Regions from separate parts of the Pseudoalteromonas sp. TB41 genome, predicted to be linked through region 2. Evidence: predicted binding sites of a transcription regulator. Region 2 holds the regulator's gene; each other region holds the start of a gene.
The links. Region 2 encodes sigma-54, which starts transcription at its own class of promoters, with help from an activator protein. Its sites were predicted from a motif close to GTTGGCACGNNNNTNGNNT; they were not measured.
Positions count from the first base shown of each region.

Region 1: the regulator sigma-54 is predicted to act here: its motif matches at 1,923-1,941, upstream of fliS (flagellar export chaperone FliS).
Region 3: the regulator sigma-54 is predicted to act here: its motif matches at 1,892-1,910, upstream of L641_RS0104505 (DUF2726 domain-containing protein).

Region 1 covers NZ_AUTH01000082.1:20,638-28,605, reverse strand. Annotated here, with positions in the region: gene L641_RS0112130 (sigma-54-dependent Fis family transcriptional regulator) at 177-1,613, opposite strand; gene fliS (flagellar export chaperone FliS) at 1,981-2,376, shown strand; gene L641_RS22335 (hypothetical protein) at 2,376-2,699, shown strand; gene fliD (flagellar filament capping protein FliD) at 2,890-4,314, opposite strand; gene L641_RS0112110 (flagellar protein FlaG) at 4,343-4,729, opposite strand; gene L641_RS0112105 (flagellin) at 4,829-6,229, opposite strand; gene L641_RS0112095 (flagellin) at 6,447-7,847, opposite strand.
Region 2 covers NZ_AUTH01000035.1:7,763-15,730, reverse strand. Annotated here, with positions in the region: gene L641_RS0105470 (YgiQ family radical SAM protein) at 1-262, shown strand, start outside; gene mgtE (magnesium transporter) at 350-1,708, opposite strand; gene L641_RS0105460 (HPr family phosphocarrier protein) at 1,848-2,120, opposite strand; gene rapZ (RNase adapter RapZ) at 2,145-2,987, opposite strand; gene ptsN (PTS IIA-like nitrogen regulatory protein PtsN) at 3,007-3,459, opposite strand; gene hpf (ribosome hibernation promoting factor) at 3,464-3,751, opposite strand; gene L641_RS0105440 (RNA polymerase factor sigma-54) at 3,778-5,277, opposite strand; gene lptB (LPS export ABC transporter ATP-binding protein) at 5,612-6,337, opposite strand; gene lptA (lipopolysaccharide transport periplasmic protein LptA) at 6,334-6,873, opposite strand; gene lptC (LPS export ABC transporter periplasmic protein LptC) at 6,863-7,417, opposite strand; gene kdsC (3-deoxy-manno-octulosonate-8-phosphatase KdsC) at 7,414-7,965, opposite strand; gene L641_RS0105415 (KpsF/GutQ family sugar-phosphate isomerase) at 7,966-7,968, opposite strand, start outside.
Region 3 covers NZ_AUTH01000026.1:74,965-82,932, reverse strand. Annotated here, with positions in the region: gene arcB (aerobic respiration two-component sensor histidine kinase ArcB) at 1-719, opposite strand, end outside; gene folE2 (GTP cyclohydrolase FolE2) at 927-1,847, shown strand; gene L641_RS0104505 (DUF2726 domain-containing protein) at 1,950-2,546, shown strand; gene mtnN (5'-methylthioadenosine/S-adenosylhomocysteine nucleosidase) at 2,656-3,363, shown strand; gene L641_RS0104495 (cobalamin biosynthesis protein) at 3,364-4,326, shown strand; gene tyrS (tyrosine--tRNA ligase) at 4,366-5,565, opposite strand; gene L641_RS0104485 (peptidoglycan DD-metalloendopeptidase family protein) at 6,057-7,370, shown strand; gene L641_RS23350 (hypothetical protein) at 7,452-7,628, opposite strand; gene L641_RS0104475 (aldo/keto reductase) at 7,685-7,968, opposite strand, start outside.

The DNA.
Region 1 (7,968 bases), on a different contig from region 2:
ACCCAAAAAACAGTAAGTTGGCACCCAACGCAGACGTGGGGTAAACCTGCTAAAAAATAGAACCTGTAACGGATTCAGTGTAACTACCGGTGTTTAGTTTTTCTAACCTAATATCTAATACCTAATACCTAATACCTAATACCTAATACCTAAAATATAACACCTGCACTTTGCTCTTAATCCCTAGACAAGTTATATTTTTTCATTTTTTCGACCAGTGTGGTTCGCCTTACGCCAAGTACTTCAGCAGCACGGGCGACAACGTAATCAAAGCGCTCTAATGCCTGTGTGATTAAGTTAATTTCAAGCTCAGCTAAGTACTCTTTAAGCTCAATACCTTCATCGGGCAATAACCCAGGGGCCGCTTGAGCAAAATCATCTTCGAGATCTATTTCGTCTTCACTAAATCCGCCGCTAAAAATATCATTAAACGCATCACGCTCCATCAGTTCTTCTGGATACTGAGGCTCATAGGCTTCAACTTCAATGTAGCGGTATTTGTTAGGTAAGTCAGGAACATCCACCACCTTATCTGGGAACATAATAACCATACGCTCAACTAGGTTCGCGAGCTCACGGATATTACCCGGCCAAGAATGTTCTTTTAAACTATCAATAGCACGCTCTGTAAACTTAGCCGTAGTACCGCTTTGCTCATTTACGCGGCGCATAAGCTCTTTAAGTAGTAATGGTATGTCTTCTGCGCGTTGAGCAAGAGATGGGCTCTCAATAGGAAAAACATTGAGACGATAGTATAAATCTTCTCTAAATGAGCCTTTTTCTATCATGTTTTCAAGGTCTCGGTGGGTTGCGGCAATAACACGCACATCAGCTTGAATCGCTTTAGTACCACCAACGCGCTCATAGCTGCGCTCTTGTAGCACTCGCAGTAACTTAACCTGCATTTGCAGTGGCATGTCGCCGATTTCATCTAAAAATAGGGTGCCACCTTGCGCCAATTCAAACCGGCCTTTACGTGCTGAAATAGCGCCGGTAAATGCACCTTTTTCATGACCAAATAGTTCACTTTCTAGTAGCTCTGCAGGAATTGCCCCACAGTTTACTGGTACAAATGGGCCTTTGTTACGCTTAGAAAGCAAATGTACGTTTCGGGCAACTACTTCTTTACCTGTGCCCGACTCACCTAAAATAAGTACGTTAGCATCGGTTTTAGCAACCTGCGTAATTAAAAAGCGTAAATCTTTTACGGCTTTGGTTTCACCAACAAGACCATCAAAGGTGCTTTTCTCTTTATTATTTTTATGTTCATGCGGCAACATGCGCTGATATTGCTGACAGTCGTGTAACAGCTGTGTGGTTATTTCATGAGTAAATGGCTCACATATCAACCCCACAACATTAGCCAAACTCAACAAAGGTTTAAGCGTTTCACCAATGAGTAAAAAAGGAAATGTTGGGTATCGTTTAATTAAACTTTCGTGATCTAAAGACTGCAAAGCACCTAACACCACAATACATTCTTTGTTTTGATAGTGGCTACATGCCTGTTCAAAGTCAGCTTCTGTTTGCAACTGTACCGCCTCACCAATAAAAGTAAGCGATGCGTATAATCCAATAGAGCGATTGTTATTATTATCTAAAATTAAGATCATCTTTAGCGAGCCATTTATTTCACTAATTTGTTTTATTAATCAAATTGTAAGCCAGTTGGGTTTGGATGCAAGCAATAGCGGCGATTTTTTGACATTAACGCCAAAAAACAGACACTGGCCGCACAAAGTCAATACTTTATAACTATTAATTGCCTGGGTAGTTTTAGTGACATACATACTTAGGATGAATTAAACGACATATAATGCGATTTTCAATGATACGATTTCACACAGTAAAAACTCATAAAAACTGCTATTATTATTTAAAGGTGTGACTGTTTTGGCCGATAAAGTAATAGTCAAACTTATGTTGGAACTAAACTTGCTTAGAGTTCTGAACATGTAATTAAAATTTAAGGAATTACCTATGGCTCATGCATCAATCAATAAATACCGTCAAATAACAGTTAGCAGCGTTAAAGAGATGACACCTTATGATCAAGTCAAACTCGTGTTTGTAAATATTGTTGGCAAGCTCTCTGCTGCAAAAGGATTTATTGAACGTAAAGAGTTAGAAAAAAAAGGCAACGCAATCTCTGATTGTATTGTGCTACTTGGTGCGTTGCAGCAAGTGTTAAATTTTGAAGACAATAATGAAGTATCAACTAACTTAGACTCTTTGTACGATTACTGTCAGCGTTGCTTATTAACTGCAAACCTTGAAAACAACATTGATAAAATTGATGAAGTAATTACCTTAATTAAAGAGATTAAGTCAGGCTGGGAAGCAATTCCATTCGAACAAAGAGAACCACAACTGTAATGTCTTTAAATCGGGTTACAAGCTCACAAGTTAAAGATAGTGAGACTCGAGCATATTGCAATGAGCTAGTAAGTTTGATTGCTGACTCAGAAGATTGGGATATTGAGCAAGCGCTGAATATTCATAATAAACTTGATATTCACATAAGTAGCTCACTTTCTAGAGAAAAAACTCATTATTCAGCTACTGAACTTGAGTTTTTAATTAACCTAATAGAACAGCTATCTGTTAAAATAGATAATCAAAAGCAACTATTAGCGGTTAAAATAGTTGGTAATCAAAAAAATAAAAAAGCTGTAAATAAGTATAAATCTAATATTTAAAAACACTTCTTGCCTTAGCTAACCCCCTATTTTATTCCCCTTTACAGAGTGATTAAGCAGATTTTTCACTCTGTATTTTTATTTCCTCAAACCTCACTATAAAACAACACAGTTAGTTACTAACAATCGAACAAACATAAAAAAACCTGACTCATAAGCCAGGCTTTATTTGCTAAACAAAGTTAATTGTTTAGCTAGACTTTTTAGCCACACCCGGTAGGTTAGCTAATTGCTGCTGCAAGTAACCTCCTGTCGAGTTTAGGTTAGCAACTAATATATCCATGGCATTGTATTGGCTATATAGTCGCTCTTCATACTTTTTCATTCGGCTATTAAATGCATCAACTTCATCTTGTAGCTTATCGAGTTGTGTTTCACGCCCTTCAATACGTGAACTAAAAATACCATCAGAGGCCGTATAACCTTTAATAACAGTATCTAACTGGCCAACAAAACCATCACCGTCATTTTCGCCAACAAAAAACGTTTGAATAGCTTGTGGATCGCTTTCTACGGCAGCTTTAAGAGCGTCAGAATCAATACTTAACTTACCTGAGCGCTCAGTTCTAATACCAAAGTTAGCTAAAAAGTCGGTATTACCATTACCCGTGCTAAATTCAGATGTTAACATCGAGCGTACTTGGTTTACAGAGCCTCTAAGTAATGAATCACCCGCAAGTGCACCAACGCCCTCTTCAGCGCTAGAGCGACCGAGCTGATTTGATAAATCAATAAATGCATTAAACTTCTCTACAAACGACTTTAATCCAGCAGCAACATTATTATTATTTTCAGTGATAGTTGCTTTACTTAAATCATCGTCTGCATTGTGAGTTTTTTTGGCATTAATGGTGACGCCCTCAATGACATCTTTAAATTCATTTGTACTGCTTGTCGCAACAAGCGTCCCATCAATCGTAATTGAAGCATCCGTCGCTGCTGTTACTTCGTTTAAGTTTTCAGCATACGTTGTTGATGTTGTATCACTATCATACGCAAGACGAGACAAGCCAGACAAGTCTGTATTACCACCATCACCGACATCATCAACTACAATTTTTATTGCGTTTTCTGCGCCGGTTTCTTTACTTGATAACACTAATCGCTGCCCCGTATCATCGGTAATAATAGTAGCATTAACTGAATCATTGTCAGCAGAGTCATTAATCGCGTCACGTATATCAGCCAGCTTTGCTGTGTCTGACACATTTATGTCAAAACTGTTAGAGCCAGAACTAATCGTGAGCTTACCCTCTCCCACCGCTTCATCGCCAGCTATAGCATTTGATGTTAGCTTTTGGTTCTCAGCCAAACTATTAACTTTAATAGAGTAATTATTGGTTTGCGCGTTTTTTTCAGAGCTTAAAGAAACAAAGTCGTCACTGCCACTGATAGTGCGCTTTTGAAAGTTTTCGATGTCACCCAATGATTCTAGTGAACCATTAAGCTCTTCCAAAGAGGCTTTTAGGGTACCTACTGCAGATATATCGGTAGTAAAGTTTGCTTGCTGTTTAGTTACTCGAGCTTGGTAAGGGCTTTTTTCAGCATTCACTAAAGCAGTTACAATTTCATTAACTTGAAGCCCTGAACCTATACCTTTAAATGAAATATCCATAATAATTACCCTCTTAAATTACTGAAAACTAAACTTTAAAATCAACCAATACACCGGTGGCTTCCGCTAATTTAGCAACGATACCTAATACCTCTTCAGACGGGTACTGCTTAACTAAATCACCACTTTCTTTATCAATCACCTTAATAACATTACGGCCAGAATCTTCGTCGACCTTAAACTGAAGGCTGCGATTCATTTCGCCCATAAAGTCCTGCAATTGCTGTACCACCTTCTCTAGTTTTTCAGGTGATAACTCAGTTTTAGAAATTTCGCTATTACTTGCAGTGGTGGTGATGGGTGTATTCTTTTGTTCATCAGCATTTTGCTTAACTTGTGATGGGGTTTGGTAACTTGAGGTAACCTCACCTTTTTGCGCTGAGCTGATATTTAGATTTAAACTTTGCGTTTCCATAATTCGCTCCTACTATAAAGCGATATAAAGCTTTATACCTATACAAGAAAGGAAGGGTTGCCCCTTCCTTAGTAGTTAAGTATAGAGCTTATTGTTAAATTAACCTAATAAGCTAAGTGCTGCCTGTGGCAACTGGTTAGACTGAGCTAAGATTGTTGTACCAGCCTGTTGCATAATCTGGTTTTTAGTCAGTTTAGCCGTTTCTGCAGCGTAATCTGTATCTTCGATACGGCTTTTAGAAGCTGATACGTTTTCTGATACGTTTGCAAGGTTAGCAATAGTGAAACCAAAACGGTTTTGTACCGCACCTAAGTCAGCACGTTGTGCATCAATTTGCGCAAGCGCCGCATCAATTGTTTGAATTGCATCTTGTGCACCTTGACTTGTTGCCCCAGAAATATCAATACTTTCAACTGATGTCAAAGAACTTGTAGAACCACTAAACAACTCAGTCTCATCGGCAGTTCCATCATTAGAAATACCAATTTTGTTCGGTGATGATAAGTTTATTTCTGATGTTTTTGAAGCCGTTGCTGTAGATGCAGTTACTCCATCAAATGTTAAACCACCAGCTGGAGTACCTGCATCCATAACAGATTCAATACCATCAACACCCGTTGCTTTTAGCGTAATCGTTCCAGCATCAGAGTCATAAACTGCATCGTAACCATCGGCAACCATATCTTCAGCTAAGCGAGACATCTCACCACCATACGTTCCTAAATCATAGTTGTCATCGCCAACATTAATCGTAGCGTTATCTGTATTAGTGATACCAGCAATAGTCACTTCTAGACGAGCTTCAGCAACTACGCCTGTAGCAGCAGCATTTATTTTTGCTGCAGCACCATCAGCACCATCATCAGCTAAGAGTGCAACATCGACACCATTAATATTAAGCGTACCTGCTGTTATAGCTTCATTTGTAGCCATGTCACCAGCTGCAGCAGCTGCGCCAAATACAGAACCAGCACCATCAATTTCATTTGCACCAATCGCATCTGCTGATACATCACGCAAAGTTACGTTGATTGTTTCGTTAGCGTTTGAACCCACTTGGAATTGTTTAGTACCGAACGAACCATCTAGTAAGCTTGTACCACCAAATTTAGTCGTTTCAGCGATACGAGTAAGCTCTTGCTGTAATGCGCCCACTTCTTTTTGTAGTGCTGCACGAGCGTTAGCATCGTTTGAACCATTAGCTGATTGTAGAGATAGATCACGCATACGTTGTAAGATGTTTGATGACTCTTGCATCGCACCCTCAGCAGTTTGCGACATTGAGATACCATCATTCGCGTTACGCTGTGCAACACCTAAACCATTAATTTGTGAAGAAAGACGGTTCGCAATTTGTAGACCTGCCGCATCATCTTTCGCACTGTTAATTTTCATACCAGATGAAAGACGTTGCATTGATGTACCTAATGCTTCGCTAGATTTTGATAAGTTTCTTTGTGCATTTAATGATGCAACGTTAGTATTTACTGATAAAGCCATGTTATAACTCCTGATTACTTTCGTAATGTAACTAATTGATTTTAACCAAGAGCCATCACAATAAAAATCTGTTCAAGCTCCGTTCTAATTAAGTTAACGGCCGTTATAAAATTACCTTTAGCTTTTTTTTAAAAAAAACAGTAAAAACTTTTAATTGATTGAAATACAAATAAAAAAGCCAAGCATATTTGCTTGGCTTTTTTATAACTAGCTGGCATTAGCCACCTAAAAGACTTAATGCGGCCTGTGGTAACTGATTTGCCTGAGACAAAATAGTAGTACCTGCTTGTTGCATGATTTGGTTTTTAGTTAACGTTGCGGTTTCAAGCGCGTAATCGGTATCTTGAATACGGCTACGCGAAGCTGACACGTTTTCAGATACGTTAGCAAGGTTGGCAATAGTAAAGCCAAAACGGTTTTGCACCGCACCTAAATCGGCACGCTGAGTATCTATTTGTGCCAATGCAGCATCAATTGTTTGAATTGCCGATTGAGCCCCCTCACTAGTTGTACCACTAATATCTATCGCTTCAACCGATGATAACTCACTCAATGCACCATTAAACATCTCTAGCTCATTCGCTGAACCATCATTTGAAATACCAATTTTATTCGGTGATGACAAATTAATTTCTGACGTTTTTGAAGCCGCCGCTGTAGCTGCAGCAGTTCCGTCAAACGTTAATCCACCAGCTGGAGTACCTGCATCCATAACAGATTCAATACCATCAACACCCGTTGCTTTTAGCGTAATCGTTCCAGCATCAGAGTCGTAAACTGCATCATAACCATCAGCAACCATATCTTCAGCTAAACGAGCCATTTCGCCACCATATGTGCCTAAATCATAGTTATCATCACCAATATTAATTGTTGCATTATCAAGGTTTGTTACTCCACCAATAACTACCTCTAAGCGAGCCTCGGCTGTAACGCCTGACGCGGCTGAATTAATCTTATTAGCAACCCCATCGGCGCCATCATTAGCCCCGAAAGCCACATCAGTACCATTAATATTTAGTGAACCAGCAGATACAACTTCGTTAGCGGCCATACTGCCTGCGGCAACTACACCAAATACAGTACCTGGCCCATCAATTTCATTAGAACCAATAGCATCGGCAGCAACATTACGTAAACTTACATTAATGGTTTCATTCGCATTTGCACCTACCTGAAACTGTTTAGTACCAAAAGTGCCGTCAAGTAAGCTGGTGCCACCAAATTTAGTGGTATCTGCAATTCGAGTGAGCTCTTGTTGCAGGGCTGCTACTTCTTTTTGCAGTGATGCACGGTCAACCGCACTATTTGAACCATTCGCTGATTGCAGTGATAAGTCACGCATACGTTGCAGAATATTTGCTGACTCTTGCATTGCACCTTCAGCAGTTTGCGCCATAGAAATACCATCGTTGGCATTACGCTGAGCAACCGTTAGGCCATTAACCTGAGACGTTAGTCGGTTGGCAATTTGTAAACCTGCAGCATCGTCTTTTGCGCTATTAATACGCAAACCAGATGATAGTCTCTGCATTGAGGTTTCAAGTGCCATGCTAGATTTAGATAGATTGCGTTGCCCATTAAGTGATGCAACATTTGTATTTACGCTTAAAGCCATTTTACCATCTCCTAGTTTCAATCAGAATGTGGTTCAAAATATTTAAGCAAAAACCACACTGTCTATGACTAGTTGAATGCATTACTTGTGCCAACTAGTAAAAAAAGATTAACCCTATGTT
Region 2 (7,968 bases):
GCATAAAGCGATTTTACGCTATCACGATCCTGCCGGTTGGCCAATGATCCGCGAAGCCCTGCGTAACATGGGCAAAGCCAAGCTTATTGGTAAAGGGCCTAACTGTTTAGTCCCTGAAGAAGGACGAGATGAAAGACAAACCAAAGGCGGAAAAGGTAACAAGGGCGGTCGTCCTGCGCTTACTCGTCATACTGGCTTTAGCCAGTTTAAAAAAGCCAACACTAAACCTAAGGTAGGTGGTAATCGCCAGCGCGCTAAGTAGCCTTAACTTATGTAAAGTAACTATCGGCTTAAACAAAAACACCGCGTATTGATGCGGTGTTTTTGTTTAAAAACGTTTATAAAAAGATTAAATCAATAACCAAGTCGCAGTACCTAAGAAGGCAAATATACCAACAATATCAGTTACCGTGGTTAGTACCACACTGCCTGCAAGTGCTGGATCTATTTTCATTTTTTTAAGCAATAGTGGGATACTAGCACCCGCAATACCTGCTGCAACTAAATTCATAAACATAGCAAACGCTAAAACACCACCGAGTTTGAAATCCCATTGCCAAAGCGCAACAACACCGGCAATTAGGATAGACCAAACCATACCGTTAATCGCACCGATAGCGAGTTCTTTTAATAATAAAAAACGTTGGTTAGTTTGGTTGATATGACCCACCGCGATACCGCGAATAACCAAAGTTAAGGTTTGGCTGCCTGCAACCCCACCCATTGACGGGACAATGCCATTGAGCACAGCAAGAATTGGTAATATAGCTAAGGTGTTTTCAAAAAAGCTCGCCACAATTGCAGCCAGCAATGCAGTTAGTAAGTTTACACCCAGCCAAATTGAGCGCTTTTTAGAGCTTTTCAACACAGGTGCAAAGGTATCTTCTTCATCATCTAAACCCGCTAAACCCAGTAAACTGTGCTCAGCGTCTTCACGTATAACATCAACGATATCATCAATGGTGATCCGCCCAAGCAAGTGTGCGTTGTCATCAACAACCGGTGCCGATATCCAATTATGACGCTCAAACAATTGTGCAACTTCGCTCTCATCCATTGAAATAGGAATAGACTCACAGTCTTCATCCATTAAATCATGAACAATTTTTTCAGGGGGGTTGGTTAATAAAGTGCTCAGCGATAGGGCGCCTAAAAAGCAGTTATTTTCATCAACCACATATAAGTCATCTGTACCCTCAGGTAATTCGCCGCGTAAGCGAATATAACGCAGTACCACATCTAGAGTCACATCGGGGCGAATAGTAACGGTATCGATATTCATCAATGCGCCAGCAGAGCGCTCTTGATACGATAAAGCCTGCGTTGCACGTTCTCTATCTTGAATATCCATAGCGCTAACAACATCTTTATAAACGGTGTCAGGTAGGCTACGTAGTACTTCCCCTAAGTCATCATGGCCCATGTCTTCGGTTGCAGCAGCAATGTGCTCGGGTGCCATTTGCGCAATAATGCCCAAACGTACATCTTCAGAAAGCTCTTCAAGCACATCACCTTGTACATCAGGATCAACGAGCTGCCAGAGCATACGGCGAATTTTATGCGGGGATGATTCTAAAAGAAGTGCGGTATCACAAGGCGCCGTCTTTGCCAGCATGCGTCTAACTTGAACAAATTGACCACTATTTAGTGACTTAGTCACCTGTTTTAGTTGTTGTAGTGGAATATCTTGTTCTAAAGCTTCAGGCATTGGCGTCCTTAATTAAATTGTATTACATGCTGGAAGGGTATAAATGCTATTCAATTTTAGTTTATCTTACTTTATGTGAGCAAACTAACTCAACCACTATTAACCTAAGCTTAGGATGATGAGTTAATAATGAACTTTTTTATTCTTGCTCATTAAATCGTTGGTCGATGAGTTCACCTATTGCGCTAAGTGCAGGCTCAGCGTCGGGGCCTTCGCATACCACCTTAACTTCTTTGCCTTGGCTGCTTTCGAGTAACATAAGTGCCAGCACGCTATCGCCAGCGGCTTGTTTGTCATCTTGAAATAAAGTGATTGTGGCATCAAATTGCACAGAAAGCTGAGCTAATACTGTCGCCGCTCTAGCGTGTAATCCTAATTTGTTTTTTATTAAAAATGTATTTTCTAACCGCATGACATGTTCTCGCAAGCTTTGATTTTATTCTTGTTCTCGATGGCGAATTTTTACATTAGGATGACTCATTGCAAAGCTTTCACCAATGGTTTGCGCTAAATAAACAGAGCGGTGTTGCCCACCGGTACAGCCAATTGCAATGGTTAAGTAGCTGCGGTTATTTCGTTCTAAATGCGGCAGCCATGTTTGCACAAATGTTTGAATTTGCCATGTAAATTTTTGCACTATGCTGTGACTTGCTAGGTAGTCTTTTACTGGTTGATCCAGCCCCGTAAGTGGCTTAAGTTCAGGCTCCCAATGCGGGTTTGGTAAAAAACGGGCATCGAATACGTAATCTGCTTCTTTAGGGATGCCGTGTTTAAAACCAAATGACTCAAAGGTAATGATCAGTTGTTTATCTTTTTTTCCGAGTATTTTTTCACGAATAGATTCAGCAAGCTGATGCACACTTAAATCTGTGGTATCAATCATATAATCAGCACGATTAATCAATACATCAAGCAGTTGTTTTTCTTTTTTTATGGCTAAATCAAGCGGCAAAGAATCAATAGATAAAGGGTGGAGACGTCGCGTTTCTGAAAAACGTTTTATTAATGTTTGATCGTCACTGTCTAAATAAAATACCGTTGGTTTAGTAAAACCAGGTAAATATTCGAGTATTTCATTAAATTGCTGTTGCTCTTTAGGTAGATTACGCACATCAACACTCACAGCAATTTTATTATAACTGTCGGAAACGCTGCGCACTAATGATGGTAATAAATTAAGAGGAATATTGTCTACACAATAATAACCTAAGTCTTCCACAACGCGTAACGCCACAGATTTACCTGACCCTGAGCGACCGCTTATAATTATTAATTCCATTTATCACCTTTCTTTATTACTACGATTGACTGACGATAACCTGATATAGTTCGCTATCCGATTTGGCGGCGCGTAACTGTTTACAAAATTCTTTATCATTGAGCTTATCAGCAATCGTGGCTAGCATCTTCAAATGCTGCTGATTATCGCCATCGGGAACAATTAACGCGACAAAAATGTCAACCGGTCGGTTATCAATCGCATCAAAATTAATAGCTGTTTCGCTCACTAAAATCAAAGCAAGGGGCTCTTGAGCTCCACTCATGCGACCATGTGGAATAGCAATGCCTCGGCCAATGCCTGTACTTCCAAGCTTTTCTCTTGCAGTTAATGCATTAAGAATATCTTGTTGTGTTAAATAGGGCAGCTTATTGTGAGCCAATTCACTGATAAATTCTAAAATTCTTTTTTTACTATTAAAAAGGACCGCAGCTTTACTGCAGTCCTGACAGATAAGTGAGCTTAGTTTCATAGTGTTAGTGTCGAGCAAGTTTCTCTTTGTGTTTAATTACTTGACGATCTAGCTTGTCAATGAGCGAGTCTATAGCGGCATACATATCTTGATGCTCAGTAGAGGCAAAAATCTCAGCGCCACTAACATGAACGGTTGCTTCAGCTTTTTGGTTTAGTTTTTCTACATCGAGAATAACGTGCACATTCGTTATGTGATCAGTGTGCCTCTGTAACTTCGAAAATTTACTATTTACGTAGTCTCTAAGCGAGTCGGTAATATCTACATGGCGACCAGTTAAATTCAGTTGCATAAACATTTTCCTCTTTGTTGTACGCCTTAAATCAAACTTTTACGTTGATTAGACGGGGGAATAGCTAGAGATTCGCGATATTTTGCAATGGTTCTCCTCGCTACTTTAATTCCTTGCTCTGCCAATATATCTGCAATTTTACTATCACTCAATGGTTTAGCTGAGTTTTCTGCAGCGATTAATTTTTTAATTAATGCACGTATTGCTGTTGATGAACATTCGCCACCATTTTCAGTACTTACATGGCTTGAAAAGAAATATTTAAGCTCAAAAATGCCACGTGGTGTATGCATGTATTTTTGCGTAGTAACACGCGATATAGTCGACTCGTGCATTTCCACCATTTCAGCCACATCGTTAAGCACCATAGGCTTCATAGCCTCAGGACCGTGTTCAAAAAAGGCCTGTTGCTGTTGCACAATACAGTTGGTTACTTTAAGTAGCGTGTCATTTCTACTTTCTAAGCTTTTTATAAACCATTTAGCCTCTTGTAAGTGCGAGCGAATAAACTGGCTATCACCACTTGATTTAACCGTACGCGACATAGCTGCATATTGGCTATTTACTCTGATCTTAGGCATGCTATCTGGGTTTAATTCAACTACCCAACGACCTTTAACTTTTTTAACCGACACATCAGGAATAACGTATTCAGACTCTTCTCTAACAATAGTGTCTGCCGGTTTTGGGCTGAGCGTATGAATCAACGTCATGATTTCTTTTAGCTCATCTTCTTTAAGCTTTGTTTTTTTCATCAACGTGCGATAGTCACGTGCAGCAAGTAAATCAATATGATCGGTTAAGATCATTTTTGTTTCGTTTAAAAAAGGTGTGTCTTTATCAAATTGATTTAGCTGAATACACAAGCACTCTTGTAAACTACGCGCGGCTATTCCCACTGGATCAAATAGTTGAATACGCTTTAATACCGCTTCTATTTCGTCAAGTTCAACTTCATCTTCGCCGTCGTTTTCTTGGTTAAAGCTTTCTAATATTTCTTCACAGCTAAGGGTTAGAATCCCTGAGTCGTCCACAGCTTCTACAATTGCAATAGCTATCGCTTCATCGGTAGGACTAAACGGCGTCAGTTGAAGTTGCCACATTAAATACTCATGCAGCGTTTCAGTCGAAGAGCCTTGATAAATAGATTCATCTTCTGGCATTGGGCCCGATGAAGAGGCAGGCGCAGCGCTCATATATTCATCCCAAGTAACATCCATAGCCATATCATCGCTAATGGTGTCTTTGGTCATTGCTTCGCCGCTATCTTGCTCATACTCGCTAGGTTTATCGTCAGCTGAGGCACTTAGCGTTAAGTCATCGTTATCGGCTTTTTGTTCGTTTTTACCTGCAGTGTCTTCGCTGTAATCATGTTCTTCAACTTCAAGCAAGGGGTTGCTATCGAGTGCTTCTTGAATTTCTTGCTGGAGATCCAATGTACTGAGTTGCAATAAGCGAATTGCTTGTTGCAACTGTGGAGTCATTGTAAGTTGCTGGCCCATGCGCAGCTGTAATGATTGCCTCATGTATCTCTAACAATCCTTTTAAATTACGGTCTGTTGACCTTTACGGATTAAAATTTGTTCAAACTAGGGGCGGTTTAATTGCGGCGCGAGGTTTGTAACCTAGTGGGCTAAGTCAAAACCGAGCAACAAAGAGTAAATCGTCCCTAGGCAGAACCCGAAGGGCAGCGCCTGTTTGGCATTGATGCTGCGTTATCGCCTATTTATGGGGAATACCACACCACATAGGCTCTGCCTTGCCTAAATACCAAACAGACTGCTGCAAATTCAACCTTGAAAGGTCAACAGACCTAAGTATAATTAATCTTAGCAGATGCTTAGTGGAATAACACACATATTAGAGCTTGAACTGCTCGCCCAAATAAACATCGCGTACTGTTTTATCGTTTAATACGTATTCAGGAGTGCCTGATGCAATTAACTCCCCATGAGAAACTATGTAGGCTTTTTCACAAACATCAAGTGTTTCGCGCACGTTATGGTCTGTAATAAGTACGCCAATGCCACGGTTTTTAAGATGCTCTATAATCTTTTTAATATCTAATACTGAGATAGGATCAACCCCCGCAAAGGGTTCGTCTAAAAGGATAAATTTAGGGTTTGCTGCTAACGCGCGAGCAATTTCAACGCGGCGACGTTCACCACCTGATAAGGCCATACCTTGGCTGTCGCGGATATGCTGAATACTAAATTCATCAAGTAAATTATTTAAGGTATCTTCGCGTTGTTGTTTATTTAATTCTTTACGTGTTTCTAAGATAGCCATTAAGTTTTGATAAACAGTCAGCTTTCTAAAAATAGACGACTCCTGCGGTAAATAACCAATCCCTAAACGCGCTCGGCTGTGCATCGGTAATAAAGTAATATCTTTATCATCAATTGATATTTTGCCTTTATCGCTAGGGACAAGGCCTACAATCATATAAAAAGTGGTGGTTTTACCTGCACCATTAGGGCCAAGTAACCCCACAATACTGCCAGCTTCAACCTCTAGGCCAACGTTTTTTACAACTTCACGACCTTTGTAGCTTTTAGCTAATAGCTCTGCTTTTAATGTGCTCATGGTTGGCCTTTATCATCTTCTTTTTTATTTTCAACAGGGACTAAAATAGTGTGTACACGGTCTGTTGAGTTTTCGTCTTTTTCTGCGCTAATTAACTGCTGCTCGATATCGTAAGTGATACTTTTAGCTGTTATTTTTTGACCTGCTTGAGCAATGCTTGCATCGCCGATTAAGGTTAAAAAACGCAGCGATACATCGTAACGCACTTCATTAGCACTGGCACTCATTATGGTGCCATCAGCTTGTGTTTCTTCAAAATATGCAGGGCTGCCTGTGGCAATTAATAACTGTTTGTTATCGCCTAGGTCATCGCGTTTGTGCACTTCTAAACGGTCAGCTGTGATACGGCGATTACCATGAATAATTTCAACATTTTTCTCAAAAATGCCTACGTTTTCTTTTAATTGACCTTCTTGCTTATCTGCACTAATTGAAATTTGATTAGCAGCGGGGGCTTCAGCAGGTTCAGCGCCATTACTGTTAAAAGCAATTAATAGTGAGGGAACAATTAAAATTTTAAATAGGTTATTGGTCATAATATAGGGTTCGCGTATGGTTAATAAGTTTAATCACCTCGGTTTTTAAATCGGCCTCAAGGCCTTTACCTGTGATTTTTAAATTAGGTCCTGTAATAACGACAGGCTGCTGTGATTGCATGGTTAATAGTTTTATATCAACATTGATGGTCTGGGCGGTGATCGTATCGATCATGGCGTTATCTACTAAATTTTGAGCGGTTACATTACCCTCTAACACCAGTTGACGGTCGTCGTAGAGTGTGGCTTCATCGGCGTTAATACGCCATGTTTGCTGCTCGTTGTATAAAGTGAATATAGGCTTTTCAAAAAAGGTAAAACCGAGTTGTTGATACAACTCCATTTTTACCGCAGTTACCTTATGGCTCACTTTACCTTGTTCATTATAAGCCGTTTGTTTTAACTCAATAGCGGTATAATCAGGCTTAGCAATAACTTGTGTTTCTTCGCTTGCAGTTATATCAACCTTAGTAAAATAAGGATACCAGAGCCAAACCATACAGCTTATGAATAAAACGCTCAGTATAATGCGCGCTACATTCATGAACTCGTTCCTTGGCTAGTTAGTGGCTTGTTATTTTCGAGCATAAGTAAGTCTGTCAGCTCTCTTACCGCACCAAAACCGCCGGGCAGTTGGGTTACATAATGTGATAAACGTTTAATAAGTGGATGAGCATCGTTTACGGCAACCGCAAAACCGACTTGCTCCATTACTGGCATGTCTGGGCCATCATCACCTATATAAGCAATTTGCTCATCGCTAAGCGCTAATTTTTGTTTTAATTCTTGATAGGCTATGAGTTTGTCTTCTTGGCCTTGATATATATGTTGTACGGTTAAACTGCTCATACGTTGCTGCACTATATGAGAATGGCGCCCGGTGATCACGGCGACTTCAAAACCGCTGTTAATCAGGGCTTTGATACCAAATCCGTCTTTGGTGTTAAATGCTTTGAGTTCTTCACCTTGGTTTCCAAGGTAAATACGGCCATCAGAAAATACACCATCAATATCACAAATTAATAGCTTTACTTTTTTTGCGCGCGCCTTTGCATCATCACTTAGCGGTTGATAGAGATCTTCAAATTGCATTTA
Region 3 (7,968 bases), on a different contig from region 2:
TTTCTGAGTTCAAACCACCTAATTTCACCGTTTACTGAGTACTCCACATCTATAGTTAAACCTTGGTGAGTGCGCTCAACTTGCTCATCGGTTCTGAGTACTTCTGATAAAAAGTGGCTTGGGAATATTTCTTCTGCGGCTTTACCAATAAGTTCACCACTGGTTTTGCCCATTACCTCTTCAAACATTTTATTACAACCGGCAAATACCCCGTTGTTATCGCGGTAATAAAATAAATCCGGCGAGGAGTCTACTATTGAGCGCAGTAACATGCCTTGCTGTGCGAGTTCTTGTTGTGTTTTTTTACGCTCTGCAATTTCACGCCTAAGCTCTTCTATTGCTCGGTGTTTGGCATGAAAAGCCATTTTACGTTCGTCAATTTCAATATTTAAGCGGTTAATATTGTCTTTGAGGGTTTGATTTAAAAGCTTCTCTTGTTTTGTGGCACTATCTAAATAAGCATAAGAGGCATCAAGTTGCCGAATAGAGTTTAATAATATGCTGATAACTAAAGGAGAAACAACCGAGGTAAAAAATACCACGGCGAGTATATCAACCAAGTTTACTTCGCCTATGGCAACGTAATAAAACATACTTGATAAAACCAGCGATATTGTCAGTAATAATGCATAGCAAATAGCTGCAGTTTTAAACTCACCAAAACGAGTTATTGAACTGGAAAGAACTCGAACCCACGGGTTTAAAGAAGAATCAGTCATATATCAGTTTTTCTCTTAGCTAAATGCTTAGGGTCTGTTGACCTTTCAAGGTTAAAGGCTAATTTTAGCATTTTCTATCAGCTATTTTCATGTTGTGCGACAAAAACAATAAAATTTCATGTTTGGTGTTATTTGCTGCATTTCAGCAAATCTTTATTTAGTGTAAAATGCGGCGTTTTAAATATTGCAAATAACGAGTAACGTATCATGCAAAAAACTATGCCAGATATTGCTAACACGGCTGCCGCATTACAAACAGGTAAATTAGACTGGGTAGGTATGGGCGATATAGAGCTGCCTTTTATTTTTGAATCTCTTGATTTAGCTCCAGTTACCGTTAATGCAAAAGCACGCGCCTTTGTTAATTTACACAAAGAAGATGCTAAAGGCATTCATATGTCGCGACTATTTTTAGCGTTGGATCACCTCTCAACTGAGCAACAGGTCAATCCACAAACCTTAGCACAAGCCTTAGATACCTTTATCACCAGTCATGAAGGCTTAAGTGATAAAGCACACATTGAATTTAAATTTGAATTGCCGCTACGCCGTAAGTCATTACTTAGTGGTAAAGCAGGTTGGAAAAGCTATCCCATTGTACTTACCAGCACTATAAATCAAGGCGTTATTAGTTTTGAGCTCAGCGTTGATGTGACTTATTCATCAACTTGCCCCTGCTCTGCAGCACTGGCTCGCCAATTAATTCAAAACGCATTCAGCGAAAAGTTTTCTCAAGAAACACTCACTCAATCAGAAGTTTTAGAGTGGCTTGGAACAACTCAAGGCATTGTAGCAACCCCGCATTCACAGCGTTCAATTGCTAATGTTAAAGTTAAATTAGCAAATAACATTAAACAGTTTGATGTGGTTAACTTAATAAACTTACTAGAAGATGAGCTAAAAACACCAGTACAAGCTGCGGTAAAACGTGAAGACGAACAAGAGTTTGCTCGCTTAAACGGTCAAAATTTAATGTTTTGTGAAGACGCAGCACGAAAAATTAAAACGACGTTAGAGTCAAAAGAGTTTAGCGATTACTTCCTGCAAATTAACCATTATGAGTCTTTACATGCTCATGATGCAGTTGCGATTGCCGTAAAAGGTATTGAAGGCGGCTATAAAGCATAATAGTGCTCATCCCCATTCGTTAATAAAACAACCATAACAACTATTTGGGCACATAAATTGCTTTAGAAAAGCAGTGTCAATTTGTTGTTATGGAGTTACCGTATGGAATTCGCTTTATTATTAATATTAGTGCTAGTTATTGGGGCATCTGTCGTTGCGTCAAAATTTAATGATGACGGCGGAAACCCTTATCCTTTTACTCGTAAGCAAAGTGTATTTACCCAAGTAGAAGGGGCGTTTCTGAATTTATTAGAGCGCGCTGTTGGCGATCAATATAAAATTGTTAGTCGCGTTAAACTAATCGATGTGATTGACTGTAAACAAGGCCTGTCTGTTAAATCTAAACGTGCGGCAATGGCTAAAGCAAAAAATAAGCAGCTCGACTTTGTTTTAGTAGATAAAGAAAAAATGACCATAGTGGCTGCGGTTGACTTAGTTAATAACGCCAATAAAGATGGCCACAAAGCACAGCGCGACTGGTTTGTTAATGGCGCATTGGAAGCCGCAGGTATTCCACATATTCGTATGAAAGTGAAGGCAGGCTACCGCCCAAGCGAAGTACGCGATGCAATTATGTTTAAATTAGGTAAGCCAGCGGCATCTAAACCATCACGACCTACGCGTGCTAGAGTTCATAAACCTGCGGTATTGTCTCCTTCTCAAGCAAAGGCACAATCAACAGCCCTTGCTGAAATATAATCAATAAGTTTATAAAGTGCGGGCTTTTTAAGCTCGCATTTTTGTTTGTTTTACCCCACGTTATTTTTTGCAGTATAATCACCGTATTCAAACTCAGGAATTTAACACTATGAATGTTGGTATTATTGGCGCAATGGAGCCAGAAGTTAAAATTTTGCGCGAGGCGATGCAAAATCCACAAGTTTTAACCAAGGCTGGTTTTACTTTTTACACAGGCGAGCTTGCAGGCAATACCGTCACTTTAGTGCAATCAGGTATAGGTAAAGTCGCTTCGACAATCGCAACCACATTACTTATCGATAACTTCAATCCAGATTGTGTTATTAACACTGGCTCTGCCGGTGGATTCGACCCATCACTAAACGTTGGCGATGTAGTAATTTCATCTGAAGTACGTCATCACGATGTTGATGTAACAGCGTTTGGTTACGAAATTGGCCAAGTACCACAAATGCCAGCAGGTTTTACTGCTCACCCTAAACTTGTAGAAGCAGCCGAGCAAACAATTGCACAAATTAGTGAAGTAAAAACCCTTGTTGGTTTAATTTGCACTGGCGACTCGTTTATGTGCGACCCTGTTCGTATTGAAAAAGCACGCAGTGACTTCCCTACAATGCTAGCAGTAGAGATGGAAGGTGCATCAATTGCGCAAACGTGTTTTGCACTTAATACACCATTTGTTGTTATTCGCTCAATGTCTGATATTGCAGGCAAAGAGTCGCCGCAATCATTTGAAGAATACTTAGAAACAGCCTCTATAAATTCATCAAAAATGGTCGTAGCTTTACTTGAGAAATTAACGGCGGTTACGCTGTAAATGCTCAATAATATTGTTCAAAATCATTTGGACTTTATTGTATTTATTTGTGCGCTCCTTGCTGAGCGCTTTTTACCTTTAGTAAGTTGGTATCACCCTAACCACATACTCTCTGCTATTTTTAGCGCTATAAGCCAGCGTATTTATAAAAAAACAGACACCAAGCAATATCATTATTTAGCAGCCTCAATGGCAAGTACGCTTATACTTAGTACTGTGCTTATTATTGTAGTTTTACTGCTTCAGCTTGCCTTTTACCCCGAGCTGTTATCAGGTCTTATTTTATATTTATGCCTAGAAAACAGTAGCCTGAATAAAAAAGCGATACGCATAGCTAGGCTAGTCAAAAAAAATCAAAAATCGACAGCACGCGAATTATTAAAGCCACTAGTAGCCCGTGAAGTTAATGCACTTTCAAGCCCCGGGATCATTAAAGCCATTATGGAAAGTGTCATACTTAGAACGGCGCGTCATTACTTTGTGGTAATTTTCATATTTTTAGTATTGGGCCCCGTCGCCGCTCTCGCCTATCGTTTAATCACTTTAATTCAACAGGCGTGGCGAAGTGATATAGCCCCAAACAGCTCTTTTTTGATGCCGCTTAAACTGGTTCTTTTTATTGTTGAGTACATTCCCATACGTTTACTCGCGCTGACAATTGCCTCACTAAAGGCCAGTAAAAAAAGCATGCATTATATTAAGCATTATGGCCGACACTTCTATCAAACCAATACAGGCTGGTTACTTAGTGTGTGCTCTGCATCTTTGGGGGTACAACTTGGTGGGCCTGCTATTTATAATACACAGCGTTTTAATAAAATGCGTGTCGGTGTAGAGCGTCTTCCCAACGCCGATGACATACCACAACTACTCAATACACTTAACCAAACTCGCTTTTTTTGGCTTCTGATTATTATTAGCGTTGAAATTATTAAGGCTGTTCTCGTTTTTAAGTTCGCATAAAAAAACCAGCCGTAGCTGGTTTTTATAATGTCCGCAGTTTTAAGCTACGGTGATATTTGCAAATTTGCGTTTACCTACTTGGTAAATAGCCGTTGTGCCTTTTACAATTTCCAATTTGGTATCTGTAATTTTGTCTTCGCCGTTTAGCTTTACAGCACCTTGTTTGATCATCCTCATGGCTTCTGAGGTACTCGCCACTAAGCCCGCTTCTTTAAGTAAGTTAGCGATTAAAATTGACTCTTCATCAATATTAACTGTCAGCTCAGGGATTTCATCTGGCAAGGCTTTTTTCTGAAAACGCTGGATGAAGTCATCATGAGCAGCTTGCGCATCAGCTTCACTGTGAAAACGCGCAATTAGCTCTTTAGCTAATTCAATTTTAATATCGCGCGGGTTAGTACCCTGCTCTACACGCTGTTTTTGCGCTGCAATTTGCTCGATAGAAAGGCTACTTAACAAATCGTAGTAACGCCACATAAGTACGTCACTAATTGACATGATTTTACCGAACATATCTGAAGGCGTATCAGTAATACCAATATAATTACCGAGTGACTTCGACATTTTCTGAACGCCGTCAGTTCCCTCAAGTAAAGGCATCATTAATACTGTTTGTGGTTTTTGACCTTCATCTTTTTGCAGCTCACGACCCATTAATAGGTTAAAACGCTGATCGGTGCCGCCTAGCTCAACATCTGACTCTAATGCGACTGAATCCCAGCCTTGCACCAGTGGATACAAAAACTCATGAATCGCAATCGATTGACCGCCAGCATAGCGCTTTTTAAAATCATCACGCTCAAGCATACGCGCCACAGTTTGACGCGCGGCTAATTTTATCATCCCCGCAGCGCCTAATTTCTCCATCCATGTAGAGTTAAAAGCGACGGTTGTTTTAGCCGGGTCTAAAATTTTGAACACCTGCTCTTTATAGGTTTCGGCGTTGGCAAGCACGTCATCACGTGTAAGTGGTTTACGGGTCACATTTTTGCCCGTTGGATCGCCAATCATACCGGTAAAATCACCAATTAAAAAAATAACCTCATGACCTAAATCTTGAAAGGTTTTCATTTTATTAATGAGTACAGTGTGACCTAGGTGTAAATCTGGAGCCGTAGGATCAAAACCAGCTTTAATTTTTAGCTTTTTCCCCGACTTTAATTTTTCAACCAACTCATCTTCAATTAATATCTCTTCTGCACCGCGTTTTATCTCTGCTAGAGCGGTTTGTAAATCCACTGTGTGTTACTCCAAAAAATTCTGACAACGAAGGGGGTGTAATATGCTCACGGTTTATTGCTAGCGCGTTATCACAAAGCAAATAAAACTATTTAGCTAACATAACAAATTTCCACCTAATTAGAACAACTTTTTTAACTAATCGCAGCACCAACTAAAATGCAGGGTGTACGTTCTAAAAGGGGATATAAACGAGCGATTAATAATACGCCAAAAGTGTTTATCACAAACTAAAAACAGTTTACAAATTAATCACTTCTCGTAATTAAACCGTTTTATAAGCTAATTTAACATTATGATGAAAAAGCAAAGTATCCAAGAATATAAAATAGTGTAACAGTTCAACTTTAAACACAAACAGCCTGAATACCCTATGATTTTAGCCTAATTTAACTCGAGTTTAAATCTACAAAATACTAGTATTCACAGATTATTCGTTATATCCTGCAATATAACCTATTTATTATCTTGACAGCAGAAAAAGGCACGTTATGGTTCACGTGGTTAACACGCTCCCCAAAAAACACAAAATGCTTATTCTAGGTTTGGTTTCTGCTATTGTTGCCTTAGCCTTTCTTCCTTCTGAAAAAGCCACTGCATCCAAAGACAATAGTGAAAACACACTAGAAATTGGTAAGCGCTATGAATTACAAATTAAAGTAGGTGAGAACGAAAAACTCACTGACCTTAATTCAGAGCAGGCAGCACAAAAACTTCCAGAATATGATTTTGTCGATCACCAAGTTAAAAATGGTGACAACTTAGCGATTATTTTTAAGCGTGCCGGTTTTTCTGCGCAAACGCTGCATAAACTTGTAAACACCAACGCTGAAACACGTAAGCTAACTAAAATTCACCCAGGTGAAACGTTAAGCTTTGCTACCGCCGAAGACGGTTCATTAGCTCAATTACGCTACGTTATTTCTAAAACGGATACGCTATTCGTCACACTTAATGACGAAGGCCAATACGACACCTCAATTGACAGCAAAGAAATAGAAACACTGAGCAAAACAGCCGGTGGGGAAATTTCAAGTAGCTTTTGGACCTCTGCAATTGCAGCAGGTTTAAGTGAACGCCAAATCATGAACTTTGCCGATATATTTGGTTGGGACGTCGATTTTGCTAACGACATTCGCAAGGGTGATGAATTTGGCTTAATTTATGAGTCTCATTTTGTTGACGGTGAGTTTATTGGCACCGGTAAAATTATTGCCGCTGAATTTATAAACCAAGGTGAGCGTTACACCGCTATTCGTCACACAGACGGTAACTTTTACACCCCTGAAGGCCGTAGTATGAAAAAAGCCTTTTTGCGTGCGCCTGTTAATTTCAAATATATTAGTTCAAGCTTTAACCCTCGCCGCCTACACCCTGTTACAGGACAAGTGAAAGCACATCGCGGCATTGATTACGCTGCACGCACAGGCACGCCAGTTGTATCATCGGGTAATGGTAAAGTAATTAAAGCAGGCTATAGCAAATATAATGGTAATTACGTATTTATTAGCCATGGTACTCAATATGTTACTAAGTACTTACACCTTAACAAGCGCTTAGTCAGAACAGGGCAAAAGGTAAAACAGGGAGAAAAAATAGGTACTGTTGGCTCAACTGGTCGTGTAACCGGTGCGCATTTACATTATGAGTTTTTGGTTAACGGCGTTCACCGTAACCCTAAAACCGTAAAACTACCTAAGTCTGAACCATTACCTCGTTCAGAGCTTGCTAAATTTAAGCCTATTGCTGATAACTTTATCGCGCAACTAGAGCGTAATCGTGAGCTACAACTAGCACTTAGATAACCACTTCACTGATTAAATAAAAAAGCCTTTGTTGGGGTTACCCGCAAAGGCTTTTTTGTGTGTGATATTTAAGTTTCAATCTTAATTTACAAGTACATAAATTAGCTGCACAACCAAAGATATCATGACTAATGGCCAAATATACTTGCTGTATTTGGTAGCACCCTCTAGCCCCATTTTACTTTGGTACTTTTCTAGCAAAGGAATAATGATCACCAAAGCAATCACTAAGCTAATTAAAATGACAAATATATTCATATCAACACCTTTGTATTATACCAATTCGTTTAAATAATATTGAAACGGGTATTAACTTACGGCAAAGCGCAGCCTTTCGCGCTAATATATAACTCATACCAATGCTCTCGACTTAAGTTAATATTAATTGCATCACTCGATGCCTTAATACGATCTACATTAGTTGTGCCTATAATTGGCTGAATCGATGCAGGATGGCGAAGTAGCCATGCCAATACAATAGCTTCTGCACTTGTGCCATATAAAACGGCAAGCTTACTAACTAAAATACTCGTGTTTACATCCGCTTGTGACGCTTTTGATAGGTCACCGCCTGAGTATAAACCTTGGCACAAACTGC